DNA from 2 places in the Cupriavidus sp. C1SS-2L genome. Region 1 is predicted to be linked to the other one. Evidence: riboswitches for the same ligand, from Rfam matches in the RefSeq annotation. Region 1 holds a riboswitch; the other holds the start of a gene.
The links. A riboswitch is a leader RNA that binds a small molecule or an ion and turns the genes downstream of it on or off. The one in region 1 is predicted to bind glycine.
Positions count from the first base shown of each region.

Region 1 (6,804 bases):
CGCACTGCAGGCGCGCGTGGACGTCGGCGACTTCACGCTCGATTTCACGCAGGGACAGCGCGGCTCGCGCTACGTCCAGCTCGCCGCGTCAGGCGCGCGGTAGGTCGATGCGCACGCGCAGGCCGCCGGCCTCGCGGTTGGCAATCGTCAGTTCACCGCCGTGGCGCGCGACGATGTCGGCCGCGATCGACAAGCCCATGCCGACGCCGCCGGTGGCGCGGCTGCGCGACGATTCAAGCCGGTAGAACGGCTCCAGCACGCGCGCCAGCTCTTCGGGCGGAATGCCCGGGCCTTCGTCGCAGATATCGATCCGCACTCGCTGCGCGCTGTCGGTCAACACAATGTGTGCGCGCTCGCCATAGCGCTGCGCGTTCTCCACAAGGTTGACCACGGCGCGCCGCAACTCTGCCGGGTAAGCCAGCAGCGGCGCCGCCTGGCCGTTCAGCAACACCTCGTGGCCAAGCTCCGCAGCGTCGTCCACGACCGCCTGCAGCAACGCCAGCACGTCGACGCGCTGGCGCGGACCAGCGGCCTCGTCGCGGTCGCGCAGGTAATACAGCGTCGAATCGATGAGCCCGTTCATCTCGGCCAAGTCCTGGCGCAGCCGGTACTGCACCGGGTTGTCGGCAATTCCCTCGAGGCGCAGGCTCATGCGCGTGAGCGGTGTGCGCAGATCGTGCGAGACCGCGGCGAGGAAGCGCGACTGCTGCGCAAGCTGCATGCGGATGCGTTGCTGCATATGGTTGAACGCCTGCGCGGCCGCGCGCGCCTCGGCCGGGCCGGTGTGCTCGTCCAGCGGCGGCGCGTGCACATCCTGCGCAAGGCGCCCTGCTCCGCTTGCGAGTTGCTGTACGGGGCGCGCCAGAAGGCGTGCGCCGGCCCATGACGCGGCCACGATGGCAGCCAGCTGGAACAGCATGCCGAGATGAGGCGGCCAGATTCCGCGCAGCCCTGGCGGCGGCGGTGGCGGGCGACTGCCCTGCGGCGGGCCAGGCGCTCCGGGGGGCGGATTGCCGCGCATCTCATGCGGGACATGGTGCCCGCCGGGACGCGGAAACAGGCTTTCGATCACGGTCACGCCGAGCAGGTGCACGCACAGCATGATCGTGGCCATGACCACGAACAGCCGCAGGAACATCGAGTCGTAGCGCGCGAAGCGGGCCATGGCTTCAGCGCTCCGGCGCCGTGGTGAACACGTAGCCTTCGCCGCGCACAGTGCGGATCAGTACGGGGTCGCGCGGATCATCGCGCAGCTTCTGGCGCAGCCGCGACACCAGCAGGTCGATGCTGCGATCGAACACATCAAGGCCGCGACCACGCGCCTGGTTGATCAGCAGCTCGCGGTCGAGCACGCGGTTCGGATGCTCGACAAAGGTCAGCAGCAGGCGGAATTCGGCATTGGACAGCGGCACCACCACGTCGTCGCCATCGACAAGCTGGCGCAGCATCGTGTTGAGGCGCCAGGTGCCGAAACGCACCTCATGGCCGCCCGACGTTGCCGCCGCGCGGCGGGTGTCACTGCGGCTGCGGCGCAGCACCGTGTGGATGCGGGCCACGAGCTCACGCATCTCGAACGGCTTGGTGACATAGTCGTCCGCTCCCACTTCAAGCCCGACAACGCGATCGGCGAGTTCGGCCCGCGCGGTCAGCATGATCACCGCCACATCGGTCTGCGCGCGTAGCTGGCGGCACAGGTCCAGACCGCTTTCGCCGGGCAGCGACAGGTCGAGGATGACCATGTCATAGTCGCCGGCGGCCATGGCACGCCGCATCTGTGCACCGCCCTCGACGCCGTCGGCCTGCATGCCGAAGGTGGACAGGTACTCGGCGAGCATGGCGCGGATCTGTGGGTCGTCGTCGACGACCAGCAGGCGAATCGGCAGGTTGGGAGCGAAATCCATGAGGCGGTGTGGCGATGCAGGCACGAGCCGGCGATGACAGTGCCGGTCAGAGGGTAAAGCGGCCGACCACTTTACCAGTTCGGCATGCCGGCCCTTTGGCGCCTTTGTATCAAGTCGGATACAAAGGCGTGCCCGCCTGAAACCAAGCCGGCGAGGCCCCGAGGTCCGCAGCGCTACCCGCCGCCGGGGTCATGTCGCGCTGGTAGCGCTTTGTATCTTGAATGCTGCCTGCCGGCGTCAGCCCTGCGCCGCCTTGCCGCCATTCCCGAGCAACGCCTTCAGCGCACCGAGCCGATCCTTCGGACTCATCGCAGGCATGTCGTCCTTCGGCGCCGGCGCCTCTTCCAGCTTCATCTCGCCGATGAACCGCGACGGTTCGCACGAGTAGGTTTCCCGCGCGCGCTTGCGCTTCTTGCACCAGCTGATATGCAGACTGCGCTGCGCACGCGTAATTCCCACGTACATCAGTCGCCGTTCTTCTTCGATCTTCTCGTCGCCCATGTCCTCGTCCTCGCGGCAATGGGGCAGGATGCCCTCTTCCACGCCGACCAGGAACACGTGGGGATACTCGAGCCCCTTCGACGCATGCAGCGTCGACAGGCGCACGGCATCGGGATCTTCCTCGCGGCCTTCGAGCATGCTCATCAGCGCCACGGTCTGGGTGAGTTCGAGCAGGTTCTTGCCTTCGTTGCCAAAGCCGTCGGCATTGTCGAAGCCGGTTGCCTCGCCCTCGGCTTCCGCCTCGGGCTTGGTGCCCTTGCGCTTGAGCCAGTCCAGGAATTCGAGCGTATTGGTCCAGCGCGACTGCGCCTGCCGTTCGTCGAAGGCGTCGTAGAGATAGGCTTCGTAGTGGATGCCTTCCATCAGGTCATCGAGCACCACGGTGGCCGGGTCTTTCGCCGCGCGATCGGCCAGCCGCACCATCGATTCGCAGAACACGCGCAGCGGCTCGAGCTGGCGTGGTTGCAGCTTGGCTTCGATGCCGCCCATCATCGCGGCCTCGAACAACGAAACCTTCGCTTGACCCGCGAACGTGCCCAGCACTTCCAGCGTGGTGTTGCCGATGCCGCGGCGCGGCGTGGTGATCGCGCGGATGAATGCGGGATCGTCGTCCGGGTTGGCGATCAGCCGAAGATAGGCGCAGATGTCCTTGATCTCGGCCTTGTCGAAGAAGCTCTGGCCGCCCGACAGCACATATGGAATGCGCTCGCGGCGCAGGATCTGCTCGAACAGCCGTGCCTGGTGGTTGCCGCGGTACAGGATGGCGTAATCGCGGAACTGCGCCCGGCGTTCAAACTTGTGCGCGGACAGGCGGAACACGACCGACTCGGCTTCGTGCTCTTCGTCGTTCATCGGATTGATGGCGATCGGGTCGCCCATGCCGTGCTCGCTCCACAGCTTCTTGTCGAACAGCTTCGGGTTGTTGGCGATGACCGCGTTGGCCGCTTCCAGGATGCGCACCGTGGAACGGTAGTTCTGTTCGAGCTTGACGACCTTCAGGTCGGGGAAATCGGTCTGCAGCAGGCGCAGGTTGTCGAGCGTGGCGCCGCGCCAGCCGTAGATGGCCTGGTCGTCGTCCCCCACTGCGGTGAATGCCGGCGCGCGCAGGTGCGAACCGCCCGCCAGCAGCTTGAGCAGCTGGTACTGGCACGCGTTGGTGTCCTGGTATTCGTCGACCAGGAAGTAGCGCAGGCGGTTCTGCCACTTGAGCTGTACCGTTTCATTGCGTGCGAACAGTTCGGCGGGCAAGCGGATCAGGTCGTCGAAATCGACTGCCTGGTAGGCGTTCAGCGTAGCCACATAGTTGCGGAAGACCAGCGCGGCCTGGTGTTCGTCGGCATTGGCGGCCTGGGCGATCGCCGTTTCGGGATCGACCATGCCGTTCTTCCACAGGGAGATGGTGCTCTGCACGCCGCGGATCAGCTTCTTGTCGGTGGTGCCCAGCTGCTCCTGGATCAGGCCGAAGCAGTCGTCCGAATCCATGATCGAGAACTGCGGCTTGAGGCCCACGTGCTCGGCTTCCATGCGCAGGATCTGCACGCCCAGCGAGTGGAAGGTACAGACCGTGAGCTGCTTGAGCGGCAGGCGCTTGCCCTCGCGCGTGGTCTTGCCTTCCATCAGCTTGCCGATGCGCTCCTGCATCTCCTTGGCTGCCTTGTTGGTGAAGGTGACAGCGGCGATGTGGCGCGGCTCGAAACCCTTGTCTTCGATCAGGTGGGCGATCTTCTGCGTGATCACTCGCGTCTTGCCCGAACCCGCGCCTGCGAGCACGAGGCAGGGTCCGTCCAGGTAGCGGACGGCTTCGGATTGGGCAGCGTTGAGGCCGTGAGTCATGCGCGGGGAAGGAAGTAGGCGTGGAGAGGGGCAGGCGCCGGGAACGCAACATGCCGCAACAGGCTGGCGTCTGACGCAAAGCTGACCATGCTAACACGCTCTCCAAGCTCGGATCAGTCAGCGGAAATCGCTATTTCGCGGCCCAAGTTGTTGCGAAAGTAACACTTGGTAAGTCCTAAAACCGGCCCTGTCCTGATGCCTCTAACAAATATGGCGGGATCTCCCGTCCACACGTATTTGAGTCACTTTCGGAGCCAAATCATGAAAACCCTACGAGCCCTTTCCAAAGCGACACTGGTCGGCGTGGCCGTTGCAGCCCTTGCGAGCGGATGTGCGGACATGACGCCGAAGCAACGTAATACGGCCATCGGCGCGGCCGCCGGCGGCGTCGGCGGTGCCGTGCTGACCAACGGCAGCGCGGTAGGTACGCTGGGCGGCGCGGCACTGGGCGGCGTGGTCGGTAACGTGGTGACGGACGACAACCACCATCACCACTAATGCCGCCGAAAGGGGCTGGGCCCCGCGTTGACAAAGGCAGGGCCCTCCCGTACATTGCGCGCATCCGACCGGGAGAGCGCGCACAGTCTTGCGCCGCCGAAGGGGTATCACCCGAAAACTCTCAGGCACCACGGACCGTTCGGATCGGCATGCAACATGCACACGATGCATGCCGCACTCTGGAGAGCGGCACCCGCCATCAATGGCGAGCGTGCCCACCGAAGGGGCGCGCGAGGATCGGATCCAACGGATCGGCCTCGTAATCTCTCAGGTATCGAGGACAGAGGGGTCATCCGCCGCAGCGGATTGCGAAGCCATTTGGGCGAAGCAAGCGCTGCGGCGGATGACCTTTTTTCGTTTTCGCAACCGAGATTGCCCCGAGGATTCCCATGACGCTCCAGGCCACGCCCCTCAATGCCATCCACCGCGCCCTCGGCGCCCGCATGGTCGACTTCGGCGGCTGGGACATGCCGGTCAACTACGGCTCCCAGATCGAGGAACACAACGCGGTGCGCAGCGACGCCGGCATGTTCGATGTGTCGCATATGTGCGTGGTCGACCTGAACGGCGCCAATACGCGTGCGTTCCTGCGCGGCCTGCTGGCCAACAACGTCGATAAGCTGCAGACGCCGGGCAAGGCTTTGTATTCCTGCATGCTCGACGAAAAAGGCGGCGTGATCGACGACCTGATCGTCTACTTCTTCGCCGAGGATCGCTTCCGCCTGGTGGTCAATGCCAGCACCGCGCTTGGCGATATCGAGTGGATCCGCGCACGCAATGACGCGACCGGCAGCGGCGTGACCATCACCCCGCGCCGTGGCGATGTGGCACCGGCGGGCGCGCTGCCGCTGGCGATTGTCGCCGTGCAGGGCCCGAACGCGCGCACCAAGGTGTGGAACACCTTCCCGTCCACCCAGCCTTCCGACGCTCTCAAGCCATTCAACGCCGTCGTGGTCCACGACCCGGCCATCGGCGAGATCATGGTCGCGCGCACCGGCTACACCGGCGAAGACGGCTTTGAACTCGTGGTGCCTGCCGAGAACGTCGCTGCCGTGTGGGAAAAGCTCGATGCCGCCGGCGTGCGCCCGGCCGGCCTCGGCGCGCGCGACACGCTGCGCCTGGAAGCCGGCATGAACCTGTACGGCCAGGACATGGATATCAACACCTCGCCGCTCGACGCCGGCCTGGCCTGGACCGTCGACCTGCAGAGCGAGCGCGATTTCACCGGCAAGGCGGCGCTTGCCGCCGCCGGCCAGCGCCAGCAGTTCCTGGGCCTGATCCTGCGTGACAAGGGCGGCGTGCTGCGCGCGCACCAGAAGGTCGTCACCGCGGCCGGTGATGGCGAAATCACGAGCGGCACCTTCAGCCCGTCGCTGTCGCAATCGATCGCTTTCGCGCGCCTGCCGATGGGCGTGGCGGTCGGCGACACGGTGCAGGTGGAGATCCGCGACCGCAAACTCGCGGCGACTGTGGTTAAACTGCCGTTTGTGCGTAATGGCAAGGCACTCGTGAGCTGAGGCGGCAACGCCCCCGCTCACCACAACGGTCGCCCGTCGCGCCTGCCCCCTCGACCGATGGCAGGCGCCCGAACCAAGAACAAATCTGAATCCCGGAGAACCTCATGAATTTCCCCGCTGACCTGAAATACACCGAGTCGCACGAGTGGGTGCGTGTCGAAGCCGACGGCACCCTGACGATTGGCATCACCGACCACGCGCAGGACGCGCTCGGCGACATCGTCTTCCTGGAACTGCCCGAAGTCGGCAAGTCGGTCGGCGCCGGCGACGCGCTGGCCGTGGTGGAGTCGGTGAAGGCCGCTTCCGACATCTACGCCCCGGTGGCCGGCGAAGTGATCGCCGTGAACGAGGCCGCCACGGCCGCACCGGAAAGCGTGAACGCCGACGCGTTCGACGCGTGGCTATTCAAGCTCAAGCCGGCCAACGCCGACGACGTGAACGGCCTGATGTCGGCTGACGCCTACAAGGCCAGCGTCGGCGCCTGACGCCGCGCCAGCCGGCCCTGCACCGCGCATGGGCCGGCCACTGTATTGATGCGCGGCGGCATGGCTGAC
Region 1 is NZ_CP172708.1:3,658,017-3,664,820, forward strand. It holds gene ACIGJG_RS17060 (ABC transporter substrate-binding protein) at 1-103, shown strand, start outside; gene ACIGJG_RS17065 (sensor histidine kinase) at 89-1,165, opposite strand; gene ACIGJG_RS17070 (response regulator) at 1,170-1,901, opposite strand; gene ACIGJG_RS17075 (UvrD-helicase domain-containing protein) at 2,139-4,235, opposite strand; gene ACIGJG_RS17080 (glycine zipper 2TM domain-containing protein) at 4,497-4,733, shown strand; glycine riboswitch at 4,793-4,881, shown strand; glycine riboswitch at 4,903-5,027, shown strand; gene gcvT (glycine cleavage system aminomethyltransferase GcvT) at 5,123-6,250, shown strand; gene gcvH (glycine cleavage system protein GcvH) at 6,355-6,735, shown strand.

Region 2 (6,804 bases), on a different replicon from region 1:
TTCCGTGATACACGCCAAAGCCGAAGCGCGTCTGGGACGGGTCCAGCGCCCCGGCGGCAATCGATCCGGTCTTGACGAATTCTGTCGAGACCGAGACTGAATAGGTCATGTCCGCGTTGAGCGTCCCGAGCGAAGCGCCGCGGGTATCGCAGCTGCGTCCGGCCGCATTCAGCATGGGCTCGCCCGCGGCGTTGCGCAGTCGGATCCCCAGGCCGGAAACGCCGGTGGAATACACGCCGGGCATGACTTCCTTGCCGGAACCGTAGTAGCACGCGACGATCACGGCTCCCGGCACCTGGTACGGCTCACCATAGTCGCACTTGCCGGTCAGCGTGTAGTGCCTTGCCGTGCCGGGGATGGTCGCGCCAACCGCAAGGTTCGATTCCGCGGCAATGGTATCGATGGCCTGCAGGTAAGGCATTCCGGGTGTTGAGGTGCAGGCCGCCCGGGCTGGGCCGGAACAAAGCAGACTGGCAGGCAGCAGGGTCAGCAGGGCTGTGCTTTTCAAAGCGTCGATCATGGGATTTTTCAGAGCAGGCGTGCGCGAAAGAACCCGCCACTCTAGGCGACCCCTGGCCCGGCCGACATCGCCGAACGTTGAAATGGCTGCTTCCATTCAAGTGATTCCTGCAGCGCCTTCACCCCGGTCATTGCAGTTTTGACTGTCGGGAAATCGTCACGAAATGGTAAAGTGACACCTTGTTGATACATTCGATGCCCAACCATAATGTATTGACAATGGTGCCGCCCAGGGTTTTCCACGGGTCGCCGCCATTCTCACGGTACGCAGCCCGGCACGTATCCGGCGCGGCCGCCTTTTCCAGCACAGCAGAGACATCCCGTGAATTCTCCCTCCCTCGACGCATTCCTTGCCGGCGTCGCCCGGCGCGACCCCGGCCAACCTGAATTTCTGCAGGCCGTGAAGGAAGTCATGATGACGCTCTGGCCGTTTGTCGAGCGTCACCCGCGCTACGCCGATCAGGCCCTGCTCGAACGCCTGGTCGAGCCCGAGCGTGTGATCCAGTTCCGCGTGGCGTGGACCGACGACCAGAACCGCGTGCAGGTCAACCGCGCGTTCCGCGTGCAGCACAGCTCGGCCATCGGCCCGTACAAGGGCGGCATGCGTTTCCACCCGACGGTGAACCTGTCGGTGCTCAAGTTCCTCGGTTTCGAACAGACCTTCAAGAACGCACTGACCACGCTGCCGATGGGAGGTGGCAAGGGCGGTTCGGATTTCGACCCGAAGGGCAAGTCGGACGCTGAAGTGATGCGCTTCTGCCAGGCGCTGGTCACCGAGCTGTACCGCCACCTGGGGCCGGACACCGACATCCCCGCCGGCGACATCGGCGTGGGCGCGCGCGAGGTCGGCTTCATGGCCGGTATGATGAAGAAGCTGTCGAACCAGTCGGCCTGCGTGTTCACCGGCAAGGGCCTGGCGTTCGGCGGCAGCCTGATGCGCCCCGAAGCCACGGGCTACGGCACCGTGTACTTCGCCCAGGAAATGCTCCACCGCCGTGGCATGGACTTCGACGGCCTGCGCGTGCTGCTATCCGGCTCGGGCAACGTGGCGCAGTACGCAGCCGAGAAGGCCATCGAACTGGGTGCCAAGGTGCTGACGCTGACCGACTCCGGCGGCGTGCTGCACTACCCGGAGGGGATGACCACAGAGCAACTGGCCGAAGTGATGGCGTTCAAGAACGAAGAGCGTGGTCGACTGTCCGACTTTGCCGCACGCCATGGCATGAAGTTCGAAGCCGGCCGCACGCCGTGGCATGTGCCTGCCGACGTAGCGCTGCCTTGCGCAACGCAGAACGAACTCGATGGCAACGACGCCGAGACCCTGCTTGGCAACGGCGTGATCTGCGTGGCCGAAGGTGCGAACATGCCCTCGACGCTCGAAGCCGTGGACCGCTTCGTCGACGCGAAAATCCTCTACGCACCCGGCAAGGCCAGCAATGCCGGTGGCGTGGCGACCTCAGGTCTGGAAATGTCGCAGAATGCCATGCGCCTGTCCTGGCACCATGCCGAGGTCGACGAGAAGTTGCACGCGATCATGAAGGACATCCACCAGAACTGCATTCACCATGGGCAGAAGGATGGCGGGTACGTCAACTATGTCGAAGGGGCGAATATCGCTGGCTTTGTGAAGGTGGCGGATGCGATGTTGGCGCAAGGGGTGATTTGACGGCTGTGACTGCGGAGTGTGTTGCCGGGATGCCGTGCCCGGCATACACCGCTGTTTCGCCGGTGTAGCCCGCGACCTGCTTCTTGTCCGAGCGACAAGAGGCAGGCAGCTCCAAGGTGTAGAGGCGGATGTCATGCCATGGCGTCTGCGCGACACCCCTCGTCAGGGTAACAGTTTCGCCGTCAGACTTCCGTTATTGTCGATGGGAAATCGAGCGGCATCCAGACCGCGCACAAAGGCAGACAGTGAAAGGGGTGTTGCTGCGTATTGCCGATTATTCCCCGGGTTATTCCCGGTCGCGGAGACGATATGGCGGGCAGCACAAACATCTTTTCGCAACACGAATCGCGCTATACGCCAGGGACGAGCCTGATGCAGGCGCAGCCGCTGGATCGCATCTATCGCCGTGCCGACCGCATGATGTTGGCCATCATCTGGGGGCTGGTGGCCGTGTCTCTCGCCATCGGCTGGTACTACGGCACCATGGGTGTAACGTTTACGGTGGGCTTGCCACTGGCAGTGGCATTCACGCTGACTGCTCTCGCCGCACCAGGGCGTCTGCCCACGCGTCTCATGGCGGGCGCGGTGCTCATGGCGTTTTCGGCATTGCAGATCCACCAGTCCATGGGCCGCACGGAGTTTCATTTCTCGGTGTTCGTGCTGCTCTCCGTACTGTTGGCATATCGCGACTTCCGGCCCATTCTCGTGGGCGCCGTGACAATCGCCTTGCACCATCTGTCATTCAACTATCTGCAGGCGTGGGGTTGGGGGCCGGTCTGTTTTACAGAACCTGGACTCGGCATGGTCGTGTTGCACGCCGCTTTCGTCGTGGCGCAGACCGCCATGCTGGCGAGTCTGGCCTGGCGCATGGGGCGCGACGCCATGGCTGCGGAAGAGCTTGCGTCCCTGGCCATGACGATCAGTAGCGAATCGGGGTGTCTGACTCTGTCTCCTCAGGAGGCACCTGCTCGCAACAAAATCGCCCGCACGTTTGGCGACACGCTGGATGCGGTACGTGGCACGCTGGTCCAGGTTCGCGACAGCGCTCGCGAACTGGACGCCGCAGCCGCGCATATTCTGGACGGTAATACGGCGCTCTCGCAGCGTACGCGTGATCAGCAGCAGGCTGTGGAACGCATTGCCGAAGGGGTAACTGACCTGACGCGACTCGCTCATGCCGCCGCCGACAGTGCCGCGGCGGCACGCACGCTGGCGAATGCTGCGAGCAATGTCGCCACGCGTGGCGGCGCAGTCGTTGACTCGGTTATCTACACGATGGGGGAGATCAATGATTCGTCCGCTCGTATCGCTGAAATCGTGGGCGTGATCGACGGCATTGCTTTCCAGACCAACTTGCTCGCACTCAATGCATCGGTGGAAGCAGCCCGAGCTGGGGAACTCGGCCGCGGCTTTGCCGTGGTGGCGGGGGAAGTCCGTACGTTGGCCCAGCGCAGTGCCGGTGCAGCGAAGGAAATTCGCGCGCTGATCGCCGCGTCAGTGAATCACGCACATGAGGGCGCCGATCTGGTTGCTACCGCTGGCGGTACGATGACCGAGGTGGTGGACAGTATTGCAAAACTGTCAGCACTGGTCGAGGAGTTGGCCCGTATGGCCGAACATCAACGTGCCGATACGGATCGCATTGGCGTCGACATTAACGCCATTGACCGTGCCATGACCGAAAACAGCGCGCACGTCACGGAAACTGCCGTCGCGGCTCAACGCCAGCAGGCGCAGACTACGCAACTGACCGGAGCCCTGGAGGTCTTCCGGCTGGTTTAGGCCCAGCGTGTCCTCAGCAGCGTGGCGCATCCCGCACGGGGTTGATCGCCAGGTCGTCTAGACCGCAATATCCCCCTTGCGTGGGGGATAACCCGACTCTCGTCACCCCAACCTTCAGGCTATCATTCCCCTTTCGGTGGGCTCACGGCCTGCCAGAAATAGCGGTATCGGACACCCTCCGGCACCGTGCGACCTCGCAGGAGAGACCGGAACGCCGCCAGGCGCGTCCGGCGCCGACGGAGCAACCGCCCCGGAAACTCTCAGGCACACAGGACTGTGGCGTCGCAAGTACAGATCTGGAGAGAGGCGCTTTGCGCCCACCGAAGGGGACGGCATGGCCTGGCCATGTCCAAGCTCTCAGGTACCGCGGACAGATGGGGCAGGGGACCGGCAACGGTCAAATTTATCCTTGCTTCAGGACAATCTGTCATGTCTCACATGCTCGTCATCGGCGCCGGCATTACCGGCGTCACGACCGCCTATACCCTCGCGAAACTCGGCTATCGCGTCACCGTACTGGACCGCCAAGACTATCCGGCGATGGAAACGTCTTTCGCCAACGGCGGACAGCTTTCCGCCTGCAATGCCGAGGTCTGGAACAACGCCGGCACGCTGCTCAAGGGCCTGAAATGGATGATGAAGCGCGATGCGCCGCTGCTGCTGAATCCGCGTCCATCGTGGCACAAGTATTCGTGGCTCGGCGAATTCGTCGGGCACCTGCGCGGCTATCGCGCCAACACGATCGAAACCACGCGGCTGGCCATTGCCGCGCGCGAGCACCTGTTCGCAATGGCCGAGCGCGAGCAGATCGATTTCAATCTTGAGCGCCGCGGCATCCTGCACTTCTATCACGACCGCCCGAGCTTCGAAGCCGCGGGCCGCACCAACCGGATGCTGATGGAGGGCGGGCTGGAACGCTACGCCGTCACGCCGGAAGAGATTCGCACCATCGAGCCCACGCTGCAGGGCAGCTACTACGGCGGCTACTACACGCCGTCCGATTCCACCGGTGATATCCACAAGTTCACGCGCGGCCTGGCCCGTGCTTGCGAGCGGCTCGGCGTGACGTTCGTGCACGGCGTCAATGTGAAGGCCGTGGACCAGCGCTCCGATGGCGTGGTGATGCGCGTGGCGGCGTCGGAAGCCGCCGTAGCCGCAGGTCAGGATGGCGGCGAGCGCGAGATCAAGGGGACGGCAGTCGTGGTGTGCGCTGGCGTGGGCAGTCGCCATATCGCTGCCATGCTGGGGGATCGGCTAAACGTGTATCCGGTCAAGGGCTACTCGATCACCGTGCATCTCGATGACGTGCGCAGCGTGAACAATGCGCCGTACGTGAGTTTGCTCGACGAAAGCGCCAAGATCGTGACCAGCCGGCTCGGTGCCGACCGCTTCCGCGTGGCGGGCACGGCGGAATTCAACGGCCACAATCGCGATATCCGCGCCGATCGCATCGCGCCGCTGGTGTCGTGGGTGCGGCGCAATTTCGATATCGAAACCTCGCGCGCGGTACCCTGGGCAGGGCTGCGGCCGATGATGCCGGACATGATGCCGCGTGTTGCGCGTGGCCGTGCTGCCAGGGTCTTCTACAACACAGGGCACGGCCATCTGGGCTGGACGCTGTCGGCCGCGACGGCGACGATGATCGGCCAGACCATCGCAACAAGCCATCCCGTCCACTGACCGCGCTCAGGACTCCGCCGTGCCGGCCGGTGCGATGCGCCCGGCCGCGCGGTGCGCCACGAGCTTCTTGTAGAACGCGGCGCGGCTGATGCCGATGGCCCTGGCCGCACGCGGCACATTGCTTCCGCTTGCAGCCAGCGCTTGTGACAGGTAGGCGGCCTCGTATTGCGCCATGGCGTCCGCGTAGGCGGGTGGATCCGCGGGCAGCACCGGCTCTGTAGCGGTCATCGCGTCGGGGGATGGCGCCGAAGCGGCCACGGCAGCCGGCGCCGTCACGGCTCGCCGGCCGAGCAGCGGGGCCAGCATCGATGCATCGACGGCGCCGCCATCGTGCAGCATCACCAGGCGCTCCAGCGTGTTGCGCAGTTCGCGCACATTGCCCGGCCAGTCGTGTTCGCCCATGAGGCTCAGCGCACAGTCGGACAGCACGGGCGCGTCGCGCTCCGTGCGCCGGCAGATTTCTTCGAGGATCGCGTAGGCGAGCGGCAGCAGGTCCGCCTGGCGCTGGCGCAGCGGCGGCAGGCAGATCGGCACGACATTGAGCCGGTAGTAGAGGTCCGCACGGAACTTGCCGGCTTCCACCAGCGCAGGCAGGTCGGCCGAGGTCGCGGCAATGATGCGCACATCCGAGCGGATGATGCGGTTCGAGCCGATCGGCTCGATCTCCTTGTCCTGCAACGCGCGCAGCAGTTTGCTCTGCAGCGCAAGCGGCATGTCGCCGATCTCGTCGAGAAACAGCGTGCCGCCATCGGCCAGCTCGAACTTGCCGACGCGTCCCTTGCGTTCCGCGCCGGTGTAGGCGCCCGGCGCGGCGCCGAAGAACTCTACTTCGAGCAGCGCTTCCGGAATTGCCGCGACGTTGACGGTGACCAGCGGACGGTCGGCACGCAATGACCCGGCATGGATAGCATGCGCGAGCAGTTCCTTGCCCGTGCCAGTCTCGCCGAGCAGCAGCACCGGTGCATCGACCTGCGCGGCCCGGCGCGCCAGGCGCTTGACCTCCAGCGTCGCGGGCGAGTTGCCGACGAAGCTCGCGAAGGTGTACTTGGCGCGGCGCGTCTGCTCCAGCGTGCGGCGCGTGGCGGCCAGTTCGTCGCGGGCCCGCGTGTAGTGCGACAGCAGTGGCGTCAGCGCCTTGAGTTCGTCGAATAGCGCGA
Region 2 is NZ_CP172709.1:335,847-342,650, forward strand. It holds gene ACIGJG_RS19250 (fimbrial protein) at 1-421, opposite strand, end outside; gene gdhA (NADP-specific glutamate dehydrogenase) at 842-2,185, shown strand; gene ACIGJG_RS19260 (methyl-accepting chemotaxis protein) at 3,098-3,967, shown strand; glycine riboswitch at 4,155-4,254, shown strand; gene ACIGJG_RS19265 (D-amino acid dehydrogenase) at 4,397-5,647, shown strand; gene ACIGJG_RS19270 (sigma-54 interaction domain-containing protein) at 5,654-6,804, opposite strand, start outside.
Region 2: another riboswitch for glycine. It lies ahead of ACIGJG_RS19265 (D-amino acid dehydrogenase); the one in region 1 lies ahead of gcvT (glycine cleavage system aminomethyltransferase GcvT).